2 regions of the Mesorhizobium sp. RCAM 05099 genome follow, and region 1 is predicted to be linked to the other one. Evidence: predicted binding sites of a transcription regulator. Region 1 holds the regulator's gene; the other holds the start of a gene.
The links. Region 1 encodes PhoB, which activates phosphate uptake and scavenging genes when phosphate is short. Its sites were predicted from a motif close to TGTCATNNANCTGTCAT; they were not measured.
Positions count from the first base shown of each region.

Region 2: AC56QQ_RS02790 (PhoX family protein) is a predicted target of PhoB. The motif match lies at 1,634-1,650, and genes of this name have one in related genera.

Region 1 is NZ_CM185035.1:1,197,249-1,201,423, forward strand. Features, by position in the region: gene pstA (phosphate ABC transporter permease PstA) at 1-153, shown strand, start outside; gene pstB (phosphate ABC transporter ATP-binding protein PstB) at 150-953, shown strand; gene phoU (phosphate signaling complex protein PhoU) at 979-1,686, shown strand; gene phoB (phosphate regulon transcriptional regulator PhoB) at 1,706-2,395, shown strand; gene AC56QQ_RS05900 (agmatinase) at 2,409-3,320, opposite strand; gene AC56QQ_RS05905 (ROK family protein) at 3,500-4,175, opposite strand, start outside.
Region 2 is NZ_CM185035.1:571,635-575,809, reverse strand. Features, by position in the region: gene AC56QQ_RS02790 (PhoX family protein) at 1-1,568, opposite strand, end outside; gene AC56QQ_RS02785 (hypothetical protein) at 1,787-2,128, shown strand; gene AC56QQ_RS02780 (phosphatase PAP2 family protein) at 2,142-2,843, shown strand; gene AC56QQ_RS02775 (DMT family transporter) at 3,218-4,144, opposite strand.

The DNA.
Region 1 (4,175 bases):
GCCAGCCTGCCGGTGACCATCTTCCAGTTCGCTCTCAGTCCTTACGAGGAATGGCAGCAACTGGCCTGGACCGGCGCACTCATAATCACATTGACGGTTCTCGCGCTCAGCATCTTTGCTCGCAGCCTGACCGGACGCAGAGAGGACAAATGAGTCAGATGTTGTCTCCAGACATGACGATCGCCGCCGAGGCAACCGCCAAAGCCAAGATCGAGGTCAAGAACCTCAACTTTTACTACGGTCAGAGCAAGGCGCTCAAGGGTATCACCCTGTCGCTGCCCGAGCGCAGCGTCACCGCCTTCATCGGGCCCTCGGGCTGCGGAAAGTCGACGCTGCTGCGCGTCTTCAACCGCATCTACGAGCTCTACCCGAAACAGACCGCCGAGGGCCAGGTGCTGCTCGACGGCCAGAATATCCTTGACCGGTCGCAGGATCTCAACCTGCTGCGGACCAAGATCGGCATGGTGTTCCAGAAGCCGACGCCATTTCCGATGTCGATCTATGAGAACATCGCTTTCGGCGTCAGGCTCTATGAGAAGATCAGCAAGTCCGAGATGGACGGCCGTGTCGAGCAGGCGCTCAAGCGCGCCGCGCTGTGGACCGAGGTCAAGGACAAGCTCAACGCCAGCGGCCTCAGTCTTTCGGGCGGCCAGCAGCAGCGGCTCTGCATCGCCCGCACCGTGGCGGTGAAGCCGGAAGTCATCCTGCTCGACGAGCCGGCTTCGGCGCTCGATCCGCTGTCGACCGCCAAGATCGAAGAGCTGATCGACGAGTTGCAGGCCGACTACACGATCGTCATCGTCACCCACAACATGCAGCAGGCGGCACGCGTCTCGAAGCAGACCGCCTTCATGTATCTGGGCGAACTGGTCGAATTCGACCGCACCGAGAAGATCTTCACGTCGCCCCGCGAGAAGCGCACGCAGGACTACATCACCGGCCGCTTCGGCTGAGCTCAGACATACGAGGACTAAGATCATGGGCGAACATACAGTCGCTTCTTTCGACGAGGATCTCGGACAGATCAGCAGGCTCATCAGCGATATGGGCGATCTCGCCGGCTCGATGGTCGGCGGCGCGACCAAGGCGCTTTTGAATTCCGACAACGCCCTGGCACAGCGCGTTGTCTCCGACGACGCGATCATGGACGCGCGCCAGCGCGAACTCGACGACCGCGCCATCACATTGATCGCCAAGCGTCAGCCGATGGCCGACGATCTGCGCCATGTCGTCGGTTCGATCCGCATGGCCGGCGACCTCGAACGCATCGGCGATCTTGCCAAGAACATAGCCAAACGCGTCGGCACCGTTGGCCTCAGCGTCACGCCTCGCGACCTTTCGCACTCGATCGATGCGATGGCGCAACTGGTGCTGATCCAGGTGCAGGGCGTGATCGAGGAATATGCTGCCGCCGACGCGGCGGCGCTGGCCAAGCTCAGGAACGACGACGAACGCATCGACGTCAAGTACACGTCCGTGTTCCGCGAACTCCTGACCTACATGATGGAGGATCCGCGCAACATCACCGCGTGCACGCATCTGTTGTTCTGCGCCAAGAACCTCGAACGCATCGGCGATCACGTGACCAACATCGCCGAGAATGCGTATTATGTTTTGACCGGCACACAGCTGCCCGCCAATCGCCCGAAGCAGGACGAGACGGCAATGTCCGCGCCGGCGGCATGACGACAGGGGTGAGCAGCCGATGATCGCGCCACGCATCATGGTGGTGGAGGATGAGGAGCCGCTGGGTGTGCTGCTCCGCTACAATCTGGAGTCCGAGGGCTATCAGGTCGAGGTGGTGACGCGCGGCGACGAGGCCGAGATCCGGCTGCAGGAGAACGTTCCCGACCTTCTGGTGCTGGACTGGATGGTGCCGGCGGTTTCCGGCATCGAACTCTGCCGGCGGCTGAGAATGCGCCCCGAGACCGAGCGGCTGCCGATCATCATGCTGACCGCGCGTGGCGAGGAGAGCGACCGCGTGCGCGGCCTTTCCACAGGCGCCGACGATTATCTGGTCAAGCCGTTCTCGACACCGGAGTTCATGGCCAGGGTCAAGGCGCTGCTGCGCCGCGCCAAGCCGGAAGTGCTGTCCAGCGTGCTCAAGGTTGGCGACATCGTGCTCGATCGTGAGTCGCACCGGGTCTATCGCAAGAAGAGCGAGATCCGGCTCGGACCGACCGAATTCCGCCTGCTGGAATTCATGATGCGCCACCCTGGCCGCGTTTTCTCGCGCAGCCAGCTGCTCGACAATGTCTGGGGCGAGACGATCTATATCGATGAGCGCACGGTGGACGTGCATGTCGGCCGGTTGCGCAAGGCGGTCAACAATGGCCGCATGCCCGATGTCATCCGCACGATCCGCGGGGCGGGTTACGCGATCAGGGAAGACTAGGGACAGTCCGGGCTCAAACCTGCCGGACGACGGTGCCGATCACATTGACGAGAAGGCGCGCCGCGGTCAGGGCCGACAGGCCGTCAATGTCGGCGGGAGGATAGAGCTCGACAAGGTCGAATCCTGCGATCCTGGCCCGCCTGCCGAGGCCCGCGATCAGATCGATCACCTGGGTGTAGGCGAGGCCGCCGGGCGAACGCGCCGCCACGCCCGGCATGATGCCGGGATCGAGGCCGTCGCAGTCGAGGGTTACGACGACCCGCGCCCCTTCCGGAATATGCCGGAGAGCGGCTTCGACGCCCTGGGCGTGAACCTCGCGGGCCGTTACAAGGCGGCTACCATAGCGCCGTGCCGCTTCGATTTCGGTGAGGCGCGCGCTGCCAACGCCACGGATGCCGACCTGCACGATGCCGGCGACATGCGGCATCTCGCTCGCGCGGCGCATCGGGTTCGAATAGCCGTAGCGCTCGCCATGCACCTCGTCGCGCCAGTCGATATGGGCGTCGATCTGCAGGATCCAGACCGGCCCGTGATCCGCAAAGCCGGCGAGGAAGGGGATGGGCACGGAATCGTCGCCGCCGAGCAGGATCGGTACGGCCGGCAATGCCAGAACCTGACGCGTTTTCGCCTCGATCCGCGCCCTGTTGCCGGTATTGTCATGCATGGTGGTCGGGATGTCGCCGGTGTCGATGCAGCAGACCGGCTTGCCGTCGAACAGCGGGCCGCCGAGATCGAAATCCCAGTGCTCGACGAGTGTGGCATCGCCCTGACTCGCAACGCGGATGGCGTCGGCGGCCAAGGCATAGCCGCGGCTGTCCTCGCCGGGATAGGTGCTGCCGTGGCCGGCTCCGAAGATCACCGCGCGCGGGATACGGCCATCGGCAAGCCGATCGGGAAAGCCGAGAAAGGGAGGCGAGGCGGTCATTTCTTGGTGGTCCTGATGATGGTTTAGCTGAAATTTCAGTGTTGAGGGTGCGGGATGATGAGCATTGGCTGGGCGCGTCGAATTAGACAGCATCCTAACAGTTGGCGCGCCTAACTGACATCATACCCATCGTGAGGCCCGGTTCAGGTCGACCGGTCGTTCAGAATATGCGCTGATCCTCAGGCAACGTTCTTTCCGGCGCCCGTTCGTGCTTGCGCGCCCGGTGCGAAAATCTCCTGGTCGACGAAGGTCAGCGCGCGCATGGCGCAGCCTTCGCGGATCAGCGGCAGTTCGTTCGGCTCGGTGTCGAAGGAAATCGATTCCGAATGCTGGCCGCCGGCGGTCTGGGCTATGGCCTCGCGCAATGCCGGCTCGATCAGGTCGAAGGCCGCGGCGCTGACACCGACCATGGCGACGGGTGCCGGATCGATCAGCGCGAACAGGCTGCCGAGGCCGTAGCCGAGCGCTTCGCCGGCCTTGCGATAGGCTTCACGCTCGGGCCCCGCGCTGTCGCGGGCCGCGGCTGCCAGAGCGCGCATGTCTGCGTCGCTGACATCGGCAACCGGCTCGGTGTCCTCGCCCAGCTGCCTTGCGTTGCGCCAGATGGCGTAGTTGCCGGCATAGGCCTCGACGCAGCCGCGTCGCCCACAACGGCAGAGCGCGCCCCTCGGCTGGTGGATCATGTGACCGAACTCGCCGCCCGAGGAATGGGTGCCGGTGAACAACTGACCCTTCAGCACCAGTCCCATGCCGATGCCGTGCGAGAGCAGGATGGCGATGAAATCATCACGGTAGCGCTGCGGATCGCGCCAGCGCAACGCCACCGCCATCATGTTGCAGTCGTTCTCCATGGTG
Region 2 (4,175 bases), 630 kb from region 1:
TCGGTCACTGCCGGATCGCCACATTTCAGCAGCACCTCCCACTTTCCCCTGGCGGCAGTGAAATCGCCGCCGTCCTCCGAGATCTCGATGATGTGACCGAAGGCGTTCGCGGCGCGCGGATTGGCGGCATCGACCTGGTCGGCCTTGCGCTTCGAATTGTTGGTCAGCATGACATAGACCTTGCCGTTGACGGCATTGGGCTGGATGTCTTCGGGGCGGTCCATCTTGGTGGCGCCGAGCAGGTCGGCCGCGCGGCGCGTCTCGATCAGCACGTCGGCCTGGCTGGCAAAACCGTTCTCGACGGTCAGCGGGCCTTGGCCGAAGACGATCGGCAGCCATTCCACCGAACCGTCCTCGGCGAATTTGGCGACATGCAGCGTGCCGTCGTCGAGCAGGTCCTTGTTGGCGGCGTGGTCGCTGGCATTGAACCGGCCGGTGGTGACGAACTTGTAGACATAGTCGAAGCGCTCGTCGTCGCCGAGATAGAAGACGACGCGGCCATCCCGGGCGACGATCGACTCGGCGCCCTCATGCTTGAAGCGACCCATCGCGGTGCGCTTCCTCGGCGTCGAGGTCGGATCGTTGACGTCGACCTCGACGATCCAGCCGAAGCGATTGGGCTCGTTCGGTTCCTTGGCGAGGTCGAAGCGGTCGTAATGCGCCGCCCATTCATAGGCGCCTTCGGGAATGCCGAGGCGCTTGTAGTTGGCGGCTTCCTTGTGGCCCTCGGGCAGTTCGCCGGAGAAATAGCCGTGGATGTTCTCCTCGGACATCACATAGGTGCCCCAGGGCGTGACGCCGCCGGCGCAATTGTTGATGGTGCCGAACACCTTGGTGCCGGACGGATCGGCATTGGTCTTGACGCGGTCATGGCCGGCGACCGGGCCGGAGAGCGCCATTTCGGTGTTGGCGGTGATGCGGCGGTTGAGCTTGCCGTCGCGCACCACCTGCCATTTGCCCGAAACCTTGCGGATCTCGACGATGGTGCCGCCATGGGCCGCCATCTCGACATCGACCTGCTCCTTGCTGAGCGGCGCCTGCTTGGCCTTGCCATCGGCGATGGTGACGAGGCCCGGGAACATCAGATGCGGGTTGGTGTATTCGTGGTTGACCACCAGCAGGCCGTGTTCGGCCGAGCCGTCGATCGGGATATAGCCGACATAGTCGTTGTTGTAGCCGAACTGTTTTGCCTGGGCCTGCGCCGACTGTTTCGTGGGATCGAATTCCGGCGAATCGGCAAACAGCGGATCGCCCCAGCGCAACAGCACATCGGCATCATAGCCCGGCGCGACATGGTGCGTGTCGTCGATGCCCGCCTCGAGTTCGTCGAACGAGAAGGCGGAGCCTTCGGCGGCACGGGCCTTGTCGGCGCTGACCAGCGCCAGCGGGCTGACGGTGGCGGCGATCGCCGAGACGGCCAGCGAACCCTTCAGGAAACCACGGCGCGAGAATCGCGCGGCGATGATCTCGCCCATGGTGCGGTTGTCGGTGGCGTTGCTGGCCGGTCCTTCGTTTTCCTCGAGCCGGCTGGTGGCGAATCGGGTGTCGGGGGAGCGATGATCAGTCATGGGGCTGGCCTCTGGCTATTGGAGTGGCTGGAGCGGGATACGAGTTTGACCGATATAGCCAGCCGATCACATTTTCGTGACACCGGTCGCCACTTTCAACCGCCCACCGCGATCCGCGATCCGCCGTTCGGGCAAGAGGTCTGCTTGACGCGCCCGCGCGCTTCGGAAACAAGGTCTGCGACACACGCGGCGCGCGCCGCTTCGAGAGGGGACAGGGCGTGAGTTTTTCGGGGTTGCTGCAGCTCGGCTTTTCGACGGTGATCTTCCTGCTGGCGGCGACCGCCGCCAAGCAATGGGGACTGGCGCCAAGCCTGGGCAAGATCCTGCTGACGCTCGCGCTCTATTCGCTGGGCAACCTGATCATGCTGAGGCTGATCCGCGAGTTCGGCATGTCGGTGTCGTTCAGCCTCTCGGCCGTCATCCAGCTGGTCTCGGTGAACGTCGTGGCGCTGGTGTTCTTCGGCGAGCGCGTCAACGTGCTGCAGGCAACCGGCATCGTGCTGGCGGTCGCCGCCGTGGCGCTGATCACGCTCGGGCCCTATCTGCAAGCGCGATTGTAACGGCGAATAGCTGATGAAGAACGCCGCGAACGCTCTGCTCAACCGGCTCGAATTCCCCGTGCTGCTGGCCGGCCTGGTCATCGCCGGCGGCCTGTGGGGATTCGAGGAATTGATGGAGGTGGCGCGGGCCACCACGCCGCACGCCTTCGACACCGAAATCCTGCTTGCCTTCCGTCAGGCCGGTCAGCCGGGTGTCCCGATCGGTGCTCCATGGCTGGAGGGCGCGATGCGCGACATCACCAGCCTCGGCAGCGTCAGCGTGCTTGTGCTGATCACGGCGGCGACAATCATCTACCTGCTGTTGATCCGCCGCCCGGCAACGGCGTTTCTCATCTTCGTAGCGGTGGCCGGCGGCCAGGCGCTGTCGAGCCTGCTGAAGGTCGGCGTCGACCGGCCACGGCCCGAACTCGTCTCGCATCTGGTCACCGAGACCTCGCTGTCCTTTCCGAGCGGCCACGCCATGCTGTCGGCGGTGACCTATCTGACGCTCGGCTCGCTGGCGGCTCGCTTCCTGCCGGGCCGGACCACCAAGGTCTACGTGTTGTCGCTGGCGGTACTGACGACGCTGCTGGTCGGCATCAGTCGCATCTATCTCGGTGTCCACTGGCCGTCGGATGTGCTGGCCGGCTGGTGCGCTGGCTTCGTCTGGGCGATGCTGTGCTGGTTGGTGGCGCGGCTTCTGCAGCGACGCAAGGTGGTGGACGACGACGCCTGACCGGCAAGCTCGGCGTCAGATCATCCTGTTGATGACATGCCCGCAACCTGCCAGCAGCAAGATTATCGACACCGCGCATGCCGGCGTCATGAAAGCCTTCAGGATTCTCAACGGCTTATCCCTTCGATTTGTCGATGAAACGGGATCGCCGTCGAGTTCACGCGCCAACGACGACAATGCGACAGGCTAGCATGACAGCCGCACGCACCGCCATCTCGTCACAGCGTCATTGACAGTGGCGGGCAATCACCTGGAAATTGCGCCGAATGGATCAGCTGGCCCGCCTCGATTGGGTCGAAAGCTATTCGTGCGCACCGCGCGCAACTTCTTGGCTAACTTCCAAGCAAGCGGTGTACAGCGTCAGACATGCTTCCTTAAATCGCCGCCTCGATCGGCTCGGCAAGCTTCGGGTTGGAGCGCGCGGCGATCAGGCAGCCGGCGACGATCAGGCATGCTCCCGCCAGCGTGGTCCAGGCGGCCTGCTCGTCGAAGAAGAACCAGCCAAGCGCGATCGCCCAGATGAAGGCCGAGTATTCCGTCGGGATCAGATATTGCGCTTCGGCGCGCGCATAGGACCAGCTCATCAGGAATTGCCCAGCTAGCGACAGCACCGTCACTCCGGCCAGCGGCAGCCAGAGATTAGCCGGCAAAGCGACGGCGAGCCAGGGTGCGGCGAGACCCATTATGATGGCGACGCAAAGGTTCTGGAACAGCATGATCTCGACCGGCTTTGCCAGCTGCGCCTGTTGCCGGGCGAGGATCAGATTGTAGCCGTAGAACACCGTCGAGACGAGCACCGCCGCCGTGCCAAGCAGGGCATCCTGCGAATAGCTGGCCTGGCCGAACTGGCCGGCCAGGATGATGACGACGCCAGCGATACCGGCCAGCGATGCCCAGATCGCCTGCCGCCGGATACGTTCGCCCAACAGAAGTGCGGCGAGGAAGAGCGCGAACAAGGGCGCGACGAAGCTGAGCCCGATCGCCACCGCCAGCGGCAGCCTGGCGAGACCCCAGAAGAAGCAAATGAGAACCATGGCGACAATCGCGGCGCGCAGCGCATGCAGCCTCAGCACCGCAAGGGTTGGCTTCGAGCGTGGCCCCGCCGACCAGGCGGCGCCCGCGACGACAGTCGCGACCATGCTGCGCCACAGCACCGTGTTGTAGACGCCGACAGCGATAACCAGGGTCTTCATCGCCGCATCCATCCCCGACAGCAGGCAGATCGCCAGCGCGCAGACCAGCACCGGGATCATCGGGGAAACGGCGCCGCTCAGGCTGGATGTCTTCACGGCTACACTCATGGTGCAGCCGGATATCCCAGGGCGAAGGGCA